4 regions of the Streptomyces sp. NPDC056144 genome follow, and region 3 is predicted to be linked to each of the others. Evidence: riboswitches for the same ligand, from Rfam matches in the RefSeq annotation. Region 3 holds a riboswitch; each other region holds the start of a gene.
The links. A riboswitch is a leader RNA that binds a small molecule or an ion and turns the genes downstream of it on or off. The one in region 3 is predicted to bind cyclic di-AMP.
Positions count from the first base shown of each region.

Region 1 (4,786 bases), on a different contig from region 3:
GGCCCTGATGGGCGTCCTGGACGAGGAAGGCGACCTCGGCCTCGTCGGCGGGTCCTGAGGCGGGCATGCCCCGGTCGTCGATGCGGTCGTAGCGGACGGTGGCGATGAACTCGCCGCCGACGGTCGCGGCGAGGCCGACGCGGTCGACGAAGTCGTGGTGGGTGAAGCGGTGGACGTCCTTGGCGGAGAGCCGCGGGTAGGGCGCGAAGAAGCGGTAGTACTTCGACTCGTCCGAGACCTGCTCGTAGAAGCTGACCAGCCGGTCGGCGTCGTCGGCGGTGATGGGCCTGATCCGCGCGGTGCCGCCGTCCCGGAGCACCACGTCGGCCTCCCAGTGATCGGGATAGGCGTGCTCCGACTGCTCCGAGGCGCTCTGCATGAGGTCAGCCTAAGGGCGGTACGGCTTGGCGGCATCGGTCGCGTCGCGCGTGCGCGACGGGCTGACGACGGGCAAGGTGGGGAGGGCCGAAAGGCGGTCCGATCCGGGCCGAAGGTCGGCATGAGCACCGCGCATCCCGTGAGAGACTGGTCTAGACAACCCGCTTGAGACTCGAAGGGCAACACCATGGCTGAGCGCCGCGTCAACGTCGGCTGGGCCGAGGGCCTGCACGCCCGCCCCGCGTCCATCTTCGTCCGTGCCGCCACGGCTTCCGGCGTGCCGGTGACGATCGCCAAGTCCGAGGGCACCCCCGTGAACGCCGCGTCCATGCTCGCGGTGCTCGGCCTGGGTGCGCAGGGCGGCGAGGAGATCGTTCTCGCTTCCGACGCCGAGGGTGCCGAGACCGCCCTCGACCGCCTCGCGAAGCTGGTCGCCGAGGGTCTGGACGAGCTCCCCGAGACCGTCTGATCCGGACTTCGCACGACGAATGGCCCGGCCGCCGGAATTCCGGCGGCCGGGCCATTCGCATTTCACGGCACCGTTTTCAGGCAGCAGGAAAAGACCGGCGCGAATAGCGGTCCGATCACTCTTCTTTGTATACGGCGCACACGTTAATTCCGACCGCTCGCCGTGTTGACGGCATGTTGCGAAACCCTCACACGGCCGTCTTCCGGCTTTTTGAGCCGGTGCAGCCCGAGCGTGCGTTCCGCGTGCAGCGCGGTCAGCGCCCTGGCCCGTTCGGCGTCGCCGCGCGCGACCGCGTCCACGATCGCGCCGTGCTCCGCCCAGGCCTCCACCGGCTTGGCCGGCTGGTCGACCGCGTACATCCAGGCGATCTTGTGCCGCAGCTGGGTGAGCAGCGCCGTCAGGGCGGGGCTGCCGGAGGCCTGCGCGAGCGTCTCGTGGAACCAGGCCCCGAGCGCGCGCAGATCCTCGCCCTGGCCGCGCCTGGCCCGCTCCTGCCCCAGCCTGACCAGGCCCCGCAGCACCTTGAGGTGCGCCTCCGTACGCCGCTGCGCGGCTCTGGCGGCGCCCAGCGGTTCGAGCAGCGCCCGCATGTCGAGGAGGTCGGCCGCCTCCTGCACGGTGGGTTCGGCGACGTGGGCGCCGGCGTGCCGCCGGGTGACGACGAAGCCCTCGGACTCCAGGGTGCGCAGGGCCTCGCGGACCGGGACACGGGAGACCCCGTAGCGGCGGGCGAGCTGTTCCTCGGTCAGCCGACCTCCCCGCTCGAAGACGCCCGAGACGATGTCGTCCCGGATCGCCGTGCATACCGATTGCGCGGGAACGCGCATGACCGACCTCCGCTTTCTTCCGCGAGAGTCCGACTCTATTGCAGCGGAGCGGAAATTCCGATGCCCCCTGTGAATTCAAAAAGCCCCGGCTCGGTACGAGCCGGGGCTTTCGTGACGCGGAACGCGCGAGGTGTCAGAGGCTGACGCCGCGGGCGCGGAGGTACGTGATGGGGTTGATGTCCGAGCCGTACTCGGCACCCGTCCGGGCCTCGAAGTGGAGGTGCGGGCCGGTCGAGTTGCCGGTCGAGCCTGAGATGCCTATCTGCTGGCCCGGCTCGACGGTCTGGCCGACGTAGACCCCGATGGACGAGAGGTGCCCGTACTGGGTGTACGTGCCGTCGTTCATCTGGATGACGATGTTGTTGCCGTACGCGCCGCCCCAGCCGGCCTCGACGACGGTGCCGGAGCCGACGGAGACGACGGTGCTGCCGTAGGCGGCGTGGAAGTCGATGCCGGAGTGGCTGCCGGAGGACCAGAGCGAGCCGCCGGTCTTGTAGCCGGTGCTCACGTACGAGCCGGCGACGGGGAGCTGGAAGGTGGCGAGGCGGCGGCGCTCGGCCTCGCGGGCGGCGCGCTCGCGCTCCTCGCGGACCTCCTTGGCGCGGGCCTCCGCCTTGCGCTTGGCCTCGGCGCGGGCCTTGGCCTCGGCCTTCGCCTTGGCGACGGCCTCGAAGGCCTCCTGCTCCTGGGCGGCGGCCTGGGCGTTGATCCGGTCCGCGAGGGAGTCCTCGGTGACCACCTGGGTCAGGCCGGTGTCCTCGGCGGAGCGGTTGTTCCCGTCGGCGGCGAGTGCCGGGGAGGCGAGGGTTCCGATGACGCCGGTGGTCGCGAGCGTCGCGACGCCCGCTATCCCCGCGCTGCGGCGAGCCATCCGGCTCGTCCCACGATGCTTCCCGGTGGCACGGGTGAACGCCAAGGCTGTTCCTTTCCTTCCTTCTCGCCTACCGGGTTAGCTGACGGGTTCGGAGCAGGAAGGTCTCCTACGAGCCCCTCCGTCGGTGACGAAGGCGCCCGATTCACCCCAGGGACTGTGGGTCCCCGGCTCCCCAGGCTCGCGCCTGACGGGGACTCGGCGATGACTGTCCGTCGCCGCGGGTGCGGCACGTACTACTGCCGGACAGCCGTCCCGACGCTATGCGGACCGTCTTCCCCGCACCAAACAGACACGCCTGTTTGTAAGACATGCCACAGGTCATACTGTCGACTTGTTCCCTATTCGGACATAACGGAAGGCCCCGACGGAACCAGGTCGAAACCAGGGCGTCGGGGCCTCCGTTGGCCGTCCGGCGAGCGAGCTGTCAGCCCGTCACCACCGTGACCTCGCCGATCCCGAGCGCGCGCACCGGCTCCGCGATCCGCGCCGCGTCGCCCACGAGGACGGTGACGAGCCGGTCCACCGGGAAGGCGTTGACCACCGCGGCGGTCGCCTCGACCGTGCCCGTCTCGGCCAGACGCGCGTACAACCGGGCCTGGTAGTCGTCCGGGAGGTGCTGCTCGACCTGGTCGGCGAGCGTCCCGGCGACCGAGCCGGCCGTCTCGTACTTGAGCGGGGCCACGCCCACGAGGTTCTGCACGGCGGTCTCGCGCTCGCCGTCGGTGAGGCCCTCGGCGGCGAGGGTCCGCAGCACCTTCCACAGGTCGTCAAGTGCCGGACCCGTGTTGGGGGTGTCGACCGAGCCGCTGATCGCGAGCATCGAGGCACCGCGCCCCTCGGCGTCGGAACGCAGCACCTGCCCGAAGGCCCGCACGCCGTACGTGTAGCCCTTCTCCTCGCGCAGGACCCGGTCGAGCCGGGAGGTGAGCGTGCCGCCCAGGCAGTACGTGCCGAGGACCTGCGCCGCCCAGGCGCTGTCGTGACGGTCCGGACCGATCCGGCCGATCAGCAACTGGGTCTGGACCGCGCCGGGCCGGTCCACGATGACGACCCGTCCGCTGTCGTCGGCGGTGATCGGCGGCATCGGCAGCGGCTCGCCGGGCCCGCCCGTCCAGGCGCCCAGCGTCTCGGCGAGGAGCTTCTCCAGGTCGACACCGGTCAGGTCGCCGACGATCACTGCCGTGGCGGTGCTGGGCCGGAGGTGGGCCTCGTAGAAGGCGCGGACCGCGGCGGCGTCGATCGCCTTGACGGTCTCCTCGGTGCCCTGGCGCGGCCGGGACAGCCGCGACTCGGCCGGGAAGAGCTCCTTGGAGAGCTGCTTGGCCGCGCGCCGCGCCGGGTTGGCCGCCTCGTGCGGGATCTCGTCGAGCCGGTTGGCGACGAGCCGCTCGATCTCCTCCTCCGGGAACGCCGGGGAGATGAGCGCCTCGGAGAGCAGCCCGAGCGCCTTGGGCAGCCGGGAGACCGGGACCTCCAGGGAGACCCGTACGCCCGGGTGGTCGGCGCCCGCGTCGAGCGTCGCGCCGCAGCGCTCCAGCTCGGCCGCGAACTCCTCGGCGCTGTGCTTGTCCGTGCCCTCGGAGAGCGCGCGGGCCATGATCGTGGCGACGCCGTCGAGACCGGCGGGCTCCGCGTCGAGCGGGGCCGGCAGGAAGATCTCCACGGCGACGACCTGCTGGCCGGGGCGGTGACTGGTCAGCACCGTCAGGCCGTTGGGCAGGCTGCCGCGGTCCGGGGCCGGGAAGGCCCAGGGCCTGGCCTCGCCGGGCGTCGGCCGCGGGTGGAAGTCCATGCTCGTCAAAGACGTGGCGGCGTCGGTCACTGGTCCGCTCCTTCTTCCTCGGCTGCGCCGTCCTCGTCGCTCTGTTCGGTGGCCACCGGCTCGTAGACCAGCACCGCGCGGTTGTCGGGGCGCAGCTTGGCCGCGGCGACCTCGCGCACCTCGTCGGCGGTGATGTCGAGCACCCGGTCGACGGCGGTGAGGGCGAGCTGCGGGTCGCCGAACAGGACGGCGAACCGGCACAGTTCGTCGGCGCGGCCCGCGACCGTGCCGAGCCGGTCGAGCCACTCGCGCTCCAGCTGCGCCTGCGCGCGCTCCATCTCCTCGGGCGTGGGGCCCTCGGCGGCGAAGCGGGCGAGCTCCTCGTCGACGGCCGCCTCGATCTGCGGGACCTCGACGCCGCCGGACGTCTTGACGTCCAGCCAGCCCAGCGAGGGCGCCCCCGCGAGCCGCAGCAG
Region 1 is NZ_JBHJVF010000004.1:126,910-131,695, reverse strand. Features, by position in the region: gene ACFC0Z_RS14650 (GNAT family N-acetyltransferase) at 1-379, opposite strand, end outside; gene ACFC0Z_RS14645 (HPr family phosphocarrier protein) at 566-847, shown strand; gene ACFC0Z_RS14640 (GntR family transcriptional regulator) at 991-1,674, opposite strand; gene ACFC0Z_RS14635 (M23 family metallopeptidase) at 1,808-2,590, opposite strand; cyclic di-AMP (ydaO/yuaA leader) riboswitch at 2,598-2,759, opposite strand; gene ACFC0Z_RS14630 (M16 family metallopeptidase) at 2,973-4,340, opposite strand; gene ACFC0Z_RS14625 (M16 family metallopeptidase) at 4,367-4,786, opposite strand, start outside.
Region 1: it holds a riboswitch for cyclic di-AMP, as region 3 does, so the genes downstream of both, ACFC0Z_RS14635 (M23 family metallopeptidase) here and ACFC0Z_RS01035 (peptidoglycan DD-metalloendopeptidase family protein) in region 3, are expected to answer to the same signal.

Region 2 (4,786 bases), 910 kb from region 3:
GGCGCCGCAGGCAAGATCCTGGCCTGGTTCTCGATGACGAACCAGGGCGCGGAGGCCAAGCGGCCGGCCCACTTCTCGATCCACCCGCACCAGTACCGGGACACCGCTGCCTGGCAGTACACCGTCGACCCCGGCGGCACGGCCTCCGACTACTTCAACATCGGGCTCGGGTCGGGCTCCGGGAAGTACGACATCTCGATGATGGGCCCGAACCGGTTCCTGCGCCGCTTCATCGGCGACGCGTCGAAGGCGGGCAAGGCCGTCGAGGTCGCGGCCCGGTTCGCGCCCGAGGCCGGGACCGGCAAGACGGCCCTGTGGTTCCGGATGACCAACTCGTCGGCCGGACCCGTCACCTTCACGATCCGCTCCAACGCCTACCGCTCGGACGGGCCGTGGACGTACACGGTGGCTGCGAACTCCTCGCGCGAGGACTTCTTCAACGCGGTCGCGTACAACGACGGCTGGTACGACTTCACGGTCTTCGCCGACATCGACGGCACCTGGTCGCGCCGGTACACCGGACACATCGAGACGGGCGCGCCGAGCGTCACCGGGTGACCCGGGCCGGCCGGGCACCCGGCGGACCGACAGCCCGCCCGGCAGCCCACTCGGCGCGCCCTCAGCGACCGGCGTCGGCCGCTCGCCGGATGGTGGCGTCGAGGAGGGCCACCGCGTCCTCGGCCGTACGGCCGGGGGCGCGGTTCCACGGCCCGATGAGGTCGTTCCAGCCCCGCGACCTGAGCTCCGTCATCACCCAGGCCGCCGCCTCGTTCATCGTGTCGACGCTGCCGTGGCCGAGGCGGTGGGCGGCGAGGAGCGCGCCGCAGACGCAGCGGGCTCCGCGCCGGTCGCGCAGCTTGTACGGGGCGTTCTGCCAGCCCCATTCGACGAGGACGAGACGGGCGTAGCCGAGGTGGACCGAGGGGCGGAGGTCGGCGCGGCCGAGGCGGCGCCAGGCGTGCAGCCGGTCCGGGAGGACGGCGCCGAGGCGGCCCGGGAGGCGGCGGTCGGCGGGGAGGGCGGGCGGCAGCGCGTCGAGCGCCTCTGCCACGAGTCGGTCGACCGGGACGGACAGCAGGCTCCGCCAGTCCTTCTCGGGAGCGACCGGCCCGTCGGCCGTCCAGTCGGCGACGATCCGCTGCCAGGCGGCGGAGTCGTAGAGCGCGGCGGCCTCGCGGTCGACGAGGTCGGGGCTGGGCGGTGCGGTGACGGGCGGCATTCGGCACTCCTCGGTCGGGTAGCACCATCTTTGGCGACGAATGCCCGATTTGCGACTTTTACCCGTGCGTTCGGGGTAACTCGGGACGGCTCGCGCATATTCGGCATATTCGGACATTGAACGCGGCGTGACGTGATTCACGTTTCGGAATGCGTCGCGGTGATCGACATCCGCGCATGCCATGGGGCACACGGGAGTTCCCCGTCGGCAAGCGGCGGTCGATCATGAATTCCGTGAATTCCGAGCCGCTTTTCGCACATCGCCGATCACACGCCCCTTGTTGTCCCGCGTATTCCTGGCCTACGGTCACCTCCATTCGAGCGGATCGCCTAATCCTGCCACCGCTTGAAATACCTCCCTTTTCACCCGACGGCAGGAGCGGGGGACCCACGAATACGCCGTACCGGATTCCCGGGACGGCTCGGGGTGCAGCCGCGTGCGCGCGGCCGGACACCTCCCGTCCGAACCCGACAGCTCACCTCGCAGGCGCCGGAGAGGAACCCGTCATGCCTGCACACGGTAAGCACCGCCGCCCCCGACGCCGCCCCGTCTCCCAGGGCCTCGCCCTGGTCGGCACGGGTGGGGTCGCCCTCGCCCTCCCGCTGATCGCCCCCGCCTCGGCCGGCGCCGCGCCCGTCTCCGGAGCCCCGGAGATCGCCGCCCGCGCCGCCGTTCCCGCCGTCTCCCCGGCCTCCGTGGCGCCGGTCGCCCTCAAGGCCCCGGCCGCTCCGGTCGCCTCTCGCACGTACACCGTCGTCAGCGGTGACTCGCTTTCCCTGATCGCGCAGAAGAAGGGAATCCAGGGCGGCTGGAAGAGCCTTTACCGGGCGAACAAGACCGCCGTGGGTGACAATCCGTCACTTATTCACCCCGGCCTTGAACTGACGCTTCGTCGGAATTCCGCGAAGGTCGTTTCCGCCCCGGCGAAGAAGGCCTCCACGACGGACCGCGCCAACCGCTCCGCACACCGCGCGGCCCCCGCGCAGGCGGCCCCCGCGCAGCCCGCTCCTGTCCAGGCCGCCCCCGTCCAGGCCGAGCCTGCGGCCGCCCCGGCGCAGGCCGTCCAGGCCGCCCCCGCCGCCGCCACCTCGTACGCCGACAACCTCGACGGCTGGATCCGCGAGTCGCTCGACATCATGGCCCGCAACGGCATCCCGGGCTCCTACGACGGCATCCTCCGCAACGTCATGCGCGAGTCCTCCGGCAACCCGCAGGCCATCAACCTGTGGGACTCCAACGCCGCCGCCGGCACGCCCTCGAAGGGCCTGCTCCAGGTGATCCAGCCGACCTTCGACGCCTACCACGTGCCCGGCACGTCCACGGACCCGTTCGACCCGGTCGCCAACATCACCGCCGCCTCCAACTACGCCGCAGACCGCTACGGCTCGATCGACAACGTCAACGGCGCCTACTGATCCCGGAAGTGCCCGGTGAACCAGGAGGTGGCGAGCTCCGCCACCTCCTCCAGGGCACCGGGTTCCTCGAAGAGGTGCGTGGCACCCTCGACGACCGTCAGCCGGTTCTCACAGCGCAGCAGCGCCTGCGCCCGCCGGTTGAGGTCCAGGACGAGCGCGTCCCGGCCTCCCACCACGAGGAGCGTCGGGGCGCGCACCCGCGCCAGCCGCTCCCCAGCGAGGTCGGGCCTGCCGCCCCGTGAGACCACGGCGTCGACGTCCGCCCCGGCGTCCGCCGCCGCCCACAGCGCCGCCGCCGCGCCCGTACTCGCCCCGAAGTAGCCCAGCGGCAGCCCGGCCCGCTCCGGGCGTCCGGCCAGCCACTCCGTGGCGCCCGCGAGCCGGCCCGCGAGCAGCGGGGTGTCGAAGACCCGTGCCCGGTCCGCCGCCTCCTGCTCCGTCAGGAGGTCGAACAGGAGGGTGCCGAGACCGGCCCGGTTGAGGGCAGCGGCCACCGAGCGGTTGCGGGGGCTGTGCCGGCCGCTGCCGCTCCCGTGGGCGAACAGCACGATGCCGAGCGCCTCGTCGGGCAGGGCGAGCCGCCCCGCGAGGATGGCGCCCGCCGACGGGACCCGGACCTCGGTGTCCCGCACGACGGGGCCGCGCGCGGCACGGCTCCGGGCGAGGCAGTCGAGGACCTCCTCGTCACGGGTCTGGGAGAAGTCCCGGTAGAACTGCCCGATCGCGTGGAAGAAGGCGGGTTCGCTCACGCTGACGGTCTCGTCGGCCTCGCCTCCGACGCGCGCGTGCCAGCCGCGCGGCGCGACCGGGACGGCGAGGACGATCCGCGCGGCGCCCTTGGCCCGGACCACCCGGCAGGCGGCGAGCGCGGTGGCACCGGTGGCGAGCCCGTCGTCCACCACGACCACCGTCCTGCCTTCCAGGGGCACGGGCGGACGGTCGCCCCGGTAGCGGCGGGTCCGTGCCTCCAGCTCGGCGTGCTCGCGCTCCTCCACCGCCGCGAGATCCCGGTCGTCGACACCCGTCTCGCGCAGGACCTGATCGTTGAGGACCCGTACGCCGCCCTCCCCGAGCGCGCCCATCGCCAGTTCCGGCTGGTACGGCACCCCCAGTTTCCGTACGAGACAGATGTCGAGCGGCGCGTCGAGGGCTTCGGCGACCCGCGCGGCCACCGGGACGCCCCCGCGCGGGAGCCCGAGGACGACGACGTCCTGGCCCTTGAGATACCCGAGGCGCTCGGCGAGCCGGCGCCCTGCGTCGGTCCGGTCGCTGAACTCCATGATCCGCCGCCCTTCCGCCGACGCGGCCGGGATCCGGGGGTGCGAGGTCCGGGGGTCCGAGGTCCCGGAGAGGCGGGTGCGTCCCGTCCCGGCCGGTGCCTCCAGCCTAGTCGCGCGTCGGCCACTCGGACTGTGTCGGGCCTTGCCCGCCGAATCCCAGGCGAGGAGCAGGCTCTCAGGCCGCCAGGAACGCTTCGATGGCCTCCGCGAGGGCCTGCGGGGTCTCCTCGGGCGCGTAGTGACCGGCGTCCTTCAACACCTCCAGACGGGCGTTCGGGTACCAGCGCAGCCAGGTCGCCTCCATCGCCTCGGCACCGAGCGCGGGGTCGTGCGCGCCGACGACGAGGAGGACGGGGGTGGCGTTGTCACGGACGCGCTCGTGGAAGTCGGGGCCCGACCAGGAGTCGAGGTAGCTCCGGAAGGCGGTGGCCGACGAACGGCTGACGGACCGGTCGACGAGCGCGCCGAGCCAGGCTTCGTCGTATCTGCCGCCCGTGGTCGTGTCGATGATCGCGCGCCGGTTCGCCGGGGACTCGGCGGCGCCCGCGAAGAGCTCCCACGTCTCGCCGTCGAGCGGGAACCCGGAGGCGGCCACCGGCGAGATGCCGATGACGGAGCGGATCCGGTCGGGCGCGTCGAGGAGCATCAGCTGTGCCGCCTTGCCGCCCATCGAGTGGCCGATGACGGAGAACCCGTCCCAGCCGAGGTCGTCGGCGACGGCGAGGGCGTCGGCCGCGACCTCCTCCATCGTGTAGGCGCCCTCGACGTCGCGGGCCTCGCCGTAGCCACGGCAGTCGACGAAGGCGTACGTACCGACGGCGCCGTCGAGGTGGTCGCGCAGTGGCGCGAAGCTCGTGCGGTCGCCGAACCAG
Region 2 is NZ_JBHJVF010000001.1:1,142,325-1,147,110, reverse strand. Features, by position in the region: gene ACFC0Z_RS04870 (phosphocholine-specific phospholipase C) at 1-558, shown strand, start outside; gene ACFC0Z_RS04865 (hypothetical protein) at 620-1,219, opposite strand; cyclic di-AMP (ydaO/yuaA leader) riboswitch at 1,536-1,721, shown strand; gene ACFC0Z_RS04860 (transglycosylase SLT domain-containing protein) at 1,726-2,634, shown strand; gene ACFC0Z_RS04855 (alpha/beta family hydrolase) at 2,628-3,914, opposite strand; gene ACFC0Z_RS04850 (alpha/beta fold hydrolase) at 4,090-4,786, opposite strand, start outside.
Region 2: it holds a riboswitch for cyclic di-AMP, as region 3 does, so the genes downstream of both, ACFC0Z_RS04860 (transglycosylase SLT domain-containing protein) here and ACFC0Z_RS01035 (peptidoglycan DD-metalloendopeptidase family protein) in region 3, are expected to answer to the same signal.

Region 3 (4,786 bases):
CACGCCTTTCACGGACTCACCACCGGCGCGCTCTCCGTCAACGGCGAGCAGGGCTTCCGGGAGGGCTTCGGCCCGCTCCTGCCGGACACCGCGATCGCCCTCGGGGACCTCGACGCCCTGGAGCGGGAGCTGCGCAAGGGCGACGTGGCCGCCTTCGTCGTCGAGCCCATCCAGGGCAAGGGCGTCCACGAGGCACCGCCCGGCTTCCTGCGTGCCGCCCAGGAGCTGCTGCACCGGCACGGCGCGCTGCTCGTCGCCGACGAGGTGCAGACCGGCCTCGGCAGGACCGGCGACTTCTACGCGTACCAGCACGAGCCCGGCGTCGAGCCGGACCTCGTGTGCGTCGCCAAGGCGCTCTCCGGCGGGTACGTGCCGGTCGGCGCCACCCTCGGCAAGGACTGGATCTTCAGGAAGGTCTACTCCTCGATGGACCGGGTCCTCGTCCACTCGGCGAGCTTCGGTGCGAACGCGCAGGCCATGGCCGCCGGGCTCGCCGTGCTCTCCGTCATGGAGGACGAGGACGTCGTCGGCCACGTCCGGCGGGTCGGCGGGCTGCTGCGCTCGCGCCTGGCGGAGCTCGTACCCCGGTACGAGCTGCTGCACCAGGTGCGGGGGCGCGGTCTGATGATCGGGATCGAGTTCGGCCGGCCGACCTCGCTGGGGCTGCGCGGCCGGTGGGCGATGCTCCAGGCGGCCCGCAAGGGCCTCTTCGCCCAGATGGTCGTGGTGCCCCTGCTCCAGCGGCACCGGATCCTCACCCAGGTCTCCGGGGACCACCTGGAGGTGATCAAACTGATCCCGCCGCTGGTCATCGACGAGGCGGACGTGGACCGGTTCGTCAGGGCCTTCACGGCGGTCATGGACGACGCGCACGGCGGGGGCGGGCTGATGTGGGACTTCGGGCGCACACTGGTGAAGCAGGCGGTCGCGCAGCGCTGATCCGCGGCATCCCGGGATCATCACGGATCAGTACGGATCATCACGCGAAGTTTTGCCTCTGAGGCAAGAAACTTGCCTCAGAGGCATGATCCTGGCGGAATGGACGCATGGACCACGTCCCCGGGGACCGCTCCCCGGACCCTGCCGCCGCCGCTCCCGGCGCGCCCGACCTCCTGCCGGACGTCGCCCCGCAGCTGCGGGCCCTGCGCCGCCGCCGGCGACTCACCCTGGAGGCCGCCGCCCACCGGGCCGGACTCTCGCCGGCCCACCTCTCCCGGCTGGAGACGGGGAACCGGCAGCCCTCGCTCCCGATGCTGCTCGCCCTGTCCCGTACCTACGGTACGACGGTCTCCGAGCTGCTCGGCGAGACCCCTCCCGAGCACGACCCCGTCGTCCGGGCCGGCCGCTCCGATCCCGTCGAGGCCGACGGCTGGATCTACCGGCAGGCGGGCGGCGCCGGGCGCGCCCTCCAGTGCCTCCGCGTCCACGTCCCGTACGCCACGAAGGCCGACATCGTGCGCGTCCACCCGGGCGAGGAGTGGATCCACGTCCTGGAGGGCCAGGTGCGGCTCGCGCTCGGCGACGCCGTGCACGTCCTCGATCCCGGGGACAGCGCGCACTTCGACTCGCTCACCCCGCACCGCATCGGCGCCGCCACGCGCGGCGGTGCCGAGCTGCTCTTCGTCCACACCCTCATGCAGAGCCCCGTCGCCGAGCTGTGCCTCGGCGACGGGACCCCGCACCGGCGCTGATTCACCCCGAAAGGACCGACATGTCCGAGAAGTCCGCAGCGGTCACCGGCGAAGAGCGCGGTGAAGGCAAGTTCCCGAAGGGGCTCGTGCTCCGCCTCTTCGCCTACCTGATCGCCGGTCACCTCTTCGCCGGCTTCCTCTACCTGCTGTTCTCCATGGGCGGCAACGGCTAGGGCCCGTCCGGCGGGCTCAGGCCTCGGTGAGGAACTGCCCGCGCAGGCGCTCGCGGGTCTCCGGAGAGAGCTTCAGGCCCTCCGTGAGGTACGCCTCCACCGAACCCCAGGTCGCCTCGACCGACTCCAGGGCGGCCCGCAGGTACTCCACCCGCGCGTCGAAGAGCGGGCTCAGCAGCTCCATCACCTCGGGCGACATGGCGTCCGTCGTGGTGGAGCTGCGTCGCACCTTGTAGCGGCGGTGCGGAGCGTTCGACTTCACGTAGTCGGCCTCGATGGCCTCCCGCTCGACGCCGATCGCGAGCAGGGTGATCGCGATGGAGAGGCCCGCGCGGTCCTTGCCGGCCGCGCAGTGCATCAGGGCCGGGACGCTGTCCTCCGCCAGGGCGTGCAGGAGGCGGCTGTGCTCGGCGGTCCGCTCGACCAGCATCGAGCGGTACGAATCGGACATACGGGCCGCGGCCTTGCCCTCGCCCAGGATCTCCCGCAGCTGCGCGACGTCGCCGTCGCGGACCATCTTCCAGAACTCCTTGCCGTCGGCCGGGTCGCTCAGCGGTATGTTCACGTTCCGCACGCCGGGGAGCTCGACGTCCGCGCCCTCGACCTGGCGGTCGGCGGCGTTGCGGAAGTCGAAGACGGTGTGCAGGTTCAGCGAGGCGAGGAAGGCCGCGTCCTCCTCGGTCGCGTGGGCGAGGTGGCCGCTGCGGAAGAGGCGCCCGGGCCGCACCGCGCGCCCGTCCGTCGTCGGCAGGCCGCCCACGTCCCGGAAGTTGCGGACCTCGGCGAGCTCGGGCTCGTTCGCGTCGGTGGGCGGGACCTGCGGCAGCTGCTGCGTCACGGATGCTCCTGGTGGTCGGTGTTCGGGTGCCGGGCACGCGAGTCGGTTCCTGGGGCAATCATCCAGGTGACGCCGTGTCGGCGCACCCCATCTGGTCGAAATGGTCGATCTGTCCGTTATGAGGTCTAGGCCACAACGCGCCCCGTTTGCAGGTGAGATGGGCGGGCGCTGGTGAGCAGGGTCATAGAGGTGACGGATCGTGGTCGGAGGCCCGGAGCAATTCCCGTGCATGAAAAGGAAATCGAGGGACCGTCATCCACGCAGGGTGATCGGAATTCGGCCCGGAATTAGCCGCCGATCTTGAGAAAGGAAAAGTGCGGCTTGTTTGCTCCGACCCCGCTCGTCTAGCGTCGCCATCAATCCGGTCGGACCGCCTAATCCTGCCACCGCCCGGAATCCGCACTCATCCCATGCGTGGCAGGAGCGGGGGACCCAGGAAAGACGCCGGTCCCGCGACGCAGGACGGCTTGGGGTGAAGCCGCGTGAGACACGCGGCCGGGCATCTCCAGTCCGAACCCGACAGCTCACCTCGTAGGCGCCGGAGAGGAATTCGCCATGCCCACGAAGGGTAAGCACCGCCGTCCCAAGTTCAGCCCCCTGACCCGCGGCCTCGTCGCCGCCGGTACGGGCGGCGCCGTCGTCGCCCTGCCGATCTTCGGCGCCACCGGGGCCTACGCCGCCGAGCAGGCCGCCCCGGCGACCGTCCCCGCCCAGGCCGTGGCCGTCGCCGCCCAGGTGAAGGCCCCCGCCGCGGTGAAGGCGACCCCCGCCGCCGTGAAGGCGGCCCCGAAGACGTACTCCGTCGTCAGCGGCGACTACCTCTCGAAGATCGCCGACGAGCAGAACGTCGCCGGCGGCTGGGAGAAGCTCTACGAGGACAACCGCCAGGTCGTCGGCGCGGACCCGTCGCTGATCATGCCCGGCATGAAGCTGACCCTCGGCGCGAAGAGCACCTCGGCCGCCGCCGTGAAGGCCGCCCCGAAGAGCACCGAGAAGGCGCAGACCAAGCACACCAAGAAGAAGTCCTCCGCGGCCTCCTCTTCCTCGTCCTCCGCCTCCTCCTCTTCGTCCTCCGCGAAGAACGGCGACACCCAGCGCGCCTCCCGCAGCACCGAGCGCACCTCGGTGGCCGCCACCTCGTCCGGCTGGGTCGCCCCCGTCGGCAACGGCGTCTCCACCCCGTACCGCGCCTCCGGCTCCATGTGGTCCTCCGGCTACCACACCGGTGCCGACTTCATCGCCTCCTCCGGCACCACCGTCCGCGCCGTCGGCGCCGGCACGGTCGTCTCCGCCGGCTGGAGCGGCGCCTACGGCAACGAGGTCGTCATCCAGCACGCCGACGGCAACTACTCGCAGTACGCGCACCTCTCGTCCCTCGCCGTCTCCGCCGGCCAGCAGGTCAGCGGCGGTCAGCAGATCGGCCTCTCCGGCTCGACCGGCAACTCCACCGGCCCGCACCTGCACTTCGAGATCCGCACCTCGCCGAGCTACGGCTCGGACATCGACCCGCTCGCGTACCTGCGCGGCCACGGCGTCTCCATCTGAGACACCTGACAGCGAGACGGCCCGGCACTCATGTGCCGGGCCGTTCTCGTATTCCGTCTTGGGAGAATCTTTATCGGTGGCATATGTCACTGCTCGTCAACCCCTCCCTACGGTCGCGTAGGTCACATTCGAAAGGGAAGGATGTGCTCCCGTGGCAGACGATTCGAGATCAGAAGACAAGAACGCATTCGGGTCGTACGCGGCGATCGGTGACAGCTTCACCGAGGGCGTCGGAGACCCCGGGCCCGACGGGACGTTCGTCGGCTGGGCGGACCGCTTCGCGGTCCTGCTCGCCGACCAGCTGCCGGAGCACGACGCCTTCCGCTACGCCAACCTGGCCGTACGGGGACGCCTGCTCGACCAGATCGTGGCGGAACAGGTCCCGAGGGCGAAGGAACTCGCCCCCGACCTGGTGACCTTCTGCGCCGGCGGCAACGACATCATCCGCCCCGGCACGGACCCCGACGACGTGGCCGAGCGCTTCGAGCGTGCCGTCGCGGACCTCACGTCCGCCGTCGGCACGGTCATGGTGACCACCG
Region 3 is NZ_JBHJVF010000001.1:228,181-232,966, forward strand. Features, by position in the region: gene ACFC0Z_RS01015 (aspartate aminotransferase family protein) at 1-939, shown strand, start outside; gene ACFC0Z_RS01020 (XRE family transcriptional regulator) at 1,047-1,691, shown strand; gene ACFC0Z_RS01025 (DUF6126 family protein) at 1,712-1,864, shown strand; gene ACFC0Z_RS01030 (tyrosine-protein phosphatase) at 1,881-2,702, opposite strand; cyclic di-AMP (ydaO/yuaA leader) riboswitch at 3,097-3,253, shown strand; gene ACFC0Z_RS01035 (peptidoglycan DD-metalloendopeptidase family protein) at 3,258-4,247, shown strand; gene ACFC0Z_RS01040 (SGNH/GDSL hydrolase family protein) at 4,399-4,786, shown strand, end outside.

Region 4 (4,786 bases), on a different contig from region 3:
GCGCAAGCCGTCGGAGCGCGCGGTCTCGGAGCGGACCACGTGACCACGACGACCACTCAGGGGCGTACTCCGCCCAAGGGCGGCATCTGGAAGCAGACCCGCTCCTTCGACCCCGCCGTGCGGCTGCTCTTCCTCAACCAGCTGACCATCAACCTCGGCTTCTACATGCTCATGCCCTACCTGGCCGCGCACCTCGCGGACGGGCTCGGCATGGCGGCCTGGGCGGTCGGGCTCGTCCTCGGCGCCCGCAACCTCTCCCAGCAGGGCATGTTCCTGGTGGGCGGCGCGCTCGCCGACCGCTTCGGCTTCAAGCCGCTCATCGTCGCGGGCTGCGCCCTGCGGACCGTCGGCTTCGGGGCCCTCGCCTTCGCGCAGTCGCTGCCGACGCTGATCGCCGCCTCCCTCGCGACCGGGCTCGCGGGGGCGCTCTTCAACCCGGCGGTACGGGCCTGCCTCGCGGCGGAGGCGGGGGAGGAGCGCCGGGTGGAGGCCTTCGCCCTCTTCAACGCCTACTACCAGGCGGGCATTCTGCTCGGGCCGCTCGTCGGGGTCGCCCTGACAGGGGTGTCGTTCCGGCTGACGTGTCTGGTCGCGGCGGTGCTGTTCGCCGGGCTCACCCTCGTACAGCTGCGGTTCATGCCCGTGCGGAGCGCCCCTGAGCCGCGGTCGGCGCCGGACGGGCGGGGGCAGTTCCGTACGGTCCTCTCCCACCGCACCTTCTGGCTGTTCTCGCTCGCGATGACCGGCTCGTACGTCCTGTCCTTCCAGGTCTACCTGGCGCTGCCGCTCGCCGCCGGGGACACGGCCGGCGGTGGCGTCTGGCTCACCACCGCCCTCTTCGTCGTCTCCGCGCTGGTCGCGCTCGCCGGCCAGCTGCGGATCACGGCCTGGTGCCGCCGCCGGCTGAGCCGCGAGCGGTGTCTCGTCCTCGGGCTCGCCCTGATGGGCGGGGCGTTCCTCGTCCCGGCGGCGCTGGGGCGGGGCGCGGTGGGGCTGCTGCTGTGCGCGGCGGTCCTGGCCGTGGCGAACGCGGTGCTCTACCCGTACGAGATGGACACGGTCGTCGCCCTCGCCCGGGGCCGCTGGGTGGCCACCCATTACGGGCTCTACAACACGGTCTGCGGGATCGGCATCACCCTCGGGAACCTGGGGACGGGCGCGCTGCTCGACGTCACCGGCTGGTCCGCGGCGCCGTGGCTCGCGCTGTGCGCGGTCGGCCTGGGGTGCGCGGGGGCGCTGGCGCTCCTCGCCCGGGGCGGGCGCCTCGGGGACGGACGCCCCCGGGACGCGCGGCTCGCCGGGTAGTACGCCCAGTCGGCCGCGCGGAGGTCGCCGCCGGGTGCGGCGGCGGCCACCCTGGGAGGACGCGGTACGACACCGGGCAGGAGAGCACAGGTGGGGCACCCCCAAGGACCGGCGGGCGGCGGTTGGCTCCGTACGGACGGCGGCAAGGACGGCCGCCCGTACGGCGGCGCCCGGCGCTTCCTCCGCGCGCTGCCCCCGCTGATCATCGTGGGCGGGGTCGTCTTCGACGTGATGACCCCGCCCACGTACACCGCCGCCCCGCTCTTCTCCGCCGCCCCGCTGATCGCCGCGCCCTTCTTCTCGACGCTCACGACCCTGCTCACCGGCATCGCCGCCGTCCTCGCCTCCGTCGGCCTGCACCTCTACAACGGCACCGCCGACGAGATCCCCTCGCTGACCGAGACCCTGACGGTCCTCACCGTCTCGGCGCTCGCGATGCTCATCAACCGGGTCGTGCGCCTCAGCGGCGAACGGCTCGCGTCCGCGCGGGTCATCGCGGAGACCGCGCAGAAGGCGGTGCTCCCCGCGCCCGCCGAGCGGATCGGCGGGCTCCAGTGCGCGGCCCGGTACGAGGCGGCGCAGGCGGACGCGTTCATCGGCGGCGACCTGTTCGCCGTCCAGGACACCCCGCACGGGGTGCGGCTCGTCGTCGGTGACGTCCGGGGCAAGGGCATGGACGCGGTCGAGGCCGTGGCCGTCGTCATCGGCGCGTTCCGCGAGGCGGCCGAGCAGGAACGGAGCCTGGAGGGCGTCGCGCTCCGGCTGGAGCGGGCGCTGACCCGCGAGGGCACCCGGAGGGACGGGCTCGACGCCTTCGAGGGGTTCACGACGGCGGTCCTCGCCGAGATCCCGAAGACGGAGGGCCCGTCGGGAGAGGGTGCGACCGTACGCATCGTCAACCGTGGCCATCCGCCGCCGCTGCTCCTGTACGTGGACGGGAGCCTGGACGTCCTGGATCCGGCGGAGCCGGCGCTGCCGCTCGGCATGGGCGAACTGGCGGCCTGGCCGGACCGGTCCGAGGAGCACCCGTACCCCCGGGGCGCGACGCTCCTCTTCTACACGGACGGGCTCTCGGAGGCGCGGAACGCGGAGGGCGTCTTCTACGACCCGGCGCGGCGGCTCGCGGGGCGGATCTTCCCGGGGCCGGAGGAGCTGCTCGACGCGCTCGTGGACGACGTACGGCTCCACACGGGCGGCGAGTCGACGGACGACATGGCGCTGCTCGCGCTGAGCCGCCCGGCGACGGGGCAGCCGGAGCGGCGGCGGACGATGCCGGTGGTCCCGCCCGGTGACCATGGGTAGTCGAAGGGTGTCACTGCGATAACAATTGACATACCGTCAGATCGCGGAGGTGTGGAGCCGGGCGGGGATCCCCTTTCTGAAGGGGGGTCAACTCGGGCGATACCCCACTAATTCAATGAACGATCACCCGGAACGGCTTGGAATCGGGACCCCGTGTCTATTAACGTTCGATAACGCAGCGCGGTCGTCCCAGCCGTCGCAAGAGACGGCACCGTGCGCACGCGCCGAATCCCGAAAGGGAACCGGGGAACCACCACTTGGGGTGAATCGAGCCCATTCGCACCCGTGCGGAACACGCACCCGTGCGACCGGGCCCGTAGGAGACCTTCCTGCTCCGAACCCGTCAGCTAACCCGGTAGGCGAGAAGGAAGGAAAGGAGCGCGCCCCCGTGGCGTCCAACACTCCCGCACCCGAAGTCCCCTTCGACGCCTTCGGTGGTGGTGCGGGTCCCGCCGCCCCGGACACCGAGTGGAACCCCACCGAGGGATCCCTCCGCGCCGAGAGCCGCTCCGGCGGCCGGCACCGCGTCGTCAAGCAGCGCTCCAACTTCGCCCGCTCCTCCACCGTCCTCGGCGTCGGCGTGATCGCCGCCGTCGGCGCGGGCGGCCTCGCCACCGCGCAGGACAAGCCCCCGGTCTCGATAGCCCTCCCCGACCTGCCGGACCTGCACCTCCCGGAAGCCGAGGACCTCCCCGGCGTCGGAGAGTTCTTCGCCGACGACGAGCAGGGCAAGAGCGGCTCGAACGGCTCGAACGGCTCCGGGAACTCCACCGGCGCGACCGGCAACGCGAACCCGCTCACCGCCGCCACCTACGTCACCCCGGCCGCCGAGCGCACCGCCGCCGGCCCCGCCTCGGACGCCGACACGGCCGCCCGGGCCGGCGCGGCCACCGCGAACGTCGCCACCGCCGCCACCTTCACCCCGCCCGCGCAGCCCACGGCCGGCACCGTCGACGCGGGCGAGATCCTGCGCACCCGCATCCTCCAGCAGGCCGAGCAGCAGCAGGCCGAGGCCGACGCGGCCGAGAAGGCCGAGGCCGAGCGCCTCGCGGCCGAGAAGGCGGCGACGGAAGCCGCGGCGGCCGAGGCGGAGGCGGAAGCCAAGGCCAAGGCCAAGGCCGAAGCGGAGGCCAAGGCGGAGGCCGAGCGGATCGCCGCCGAGAAGGCCGAGGCCGAGCGGATCGCGGCGGAGAAGGCGGAGGCCGCCCGCCTGGCGCAGCTCGCCGCCAGCTACTCGCTGCCCCTCTCCTCGTACAGCCTCACCGCCACCTACATGCAGTCCGGCTCCATGTGGTCCTCCGGCTACCACACCGGCCTCGACTTCGCCGCGCCCACGGGCACGCCGCTGAAGGCGGTCCACGGGGCCACCGTGAAGTCGGCCGCGTGGTCCGGCTCGTACGGCTACCGGATCGTCCTGGAGCTGGAGGACGGCACCGAGGTCTGGTACTGCCACCTCTCGTCGATGCTGGTCAGCGCGGGGCAGACGGTGGGCACCGGCGAGACGATCGGCCGCGTCGGCGCCACCGGCAACGTCACCGGCGCCCACCTCCACATGGAGGTCCACACGGCGGGCGGCGACGGCATCGACCCGGCGGCCTGGCTCCGCTCCAAGGGCCTGACGATCTGAGCCGAGGCTCCTCTCCCCGTACGGAATAGCCCCGGCGGCGCGGGCAGTTGATCACACCATGACGACTCTCCGCCCGCTGGGCGCTTCCGACCTCCACGTCTTCCCGCTCGCCCTCGGCGGCAACGTCTTCGGCTGGACCTCAGACGAGGCCGAGTCCTTCGCCGTCCTCGACGCGTACGTCGCCGCCGGCGGCAACTTCGTCGACACCGCCGACATGTACTCCTCCTGGGCCGAGGGCCACGAGGGCGGCGAGTCCGAGGCGGTCATCGGCCGCTGGCTGGCCTCCCGCGGCAACCGCGACGACCTCGTCATCGCGACCAAGGTCGGCGCCCACCCCCGCTACAAGGGCCTCGCCGCCACCACGATCAAGGGCGCCGTCGAGGAGTCGCTCCGCCGCCTCGGCACCGACCACATCGACCTCTACTACACGCACTTCGACGACGAGACGGTCCCGGTCGAGGAGATCGTCACCGCGCTCGACCAGCTCGTGAAGGACGGCAAGGTGCGGGCCGTCGCCGCCTCCAACATCTCCCCGGAGCGGCTGCGCGCCTC
Region 4 is NZ_JBHJVF010000006.1:486,433-491,218, forward strand. Features, by position in the region: gene ACFC0Z_RS21660 (PLP-dependent cysteine synthase family protein) at 1-43, shown strand, start outside; gene ACFC0Z_RS21665 (MDR family MFS transporter) at 40-1,305, shown strand; gene ACFC0Z_RS21670 (PP2C family protein-serine/threonine phosphatase) at 1,396-2,607, shown strand; cyclic di-AMP (ydaO/yuaA leader) riboswitch at 2,820-2,984, shown strand; gene ACFC0Z_RS21675 (M23 family metallopeptidase) at 2,996-4,234, shown strand; gene ACFC0Z_RS21680 (aldo/keto reductase) at 4,293-4,786, shown strand, end outside.
Region 4: it holds a riboswitch for cyclic di-AMP, as region 3 does, so the genes downstream of both, ACFC0Z_RS21675 (M23 family metallopeptidase) here and ACFC0Z_RS01035 (peptidoglycan DD-metalloendopeptidase family protein) in region 3, are expected to answer to the same signal.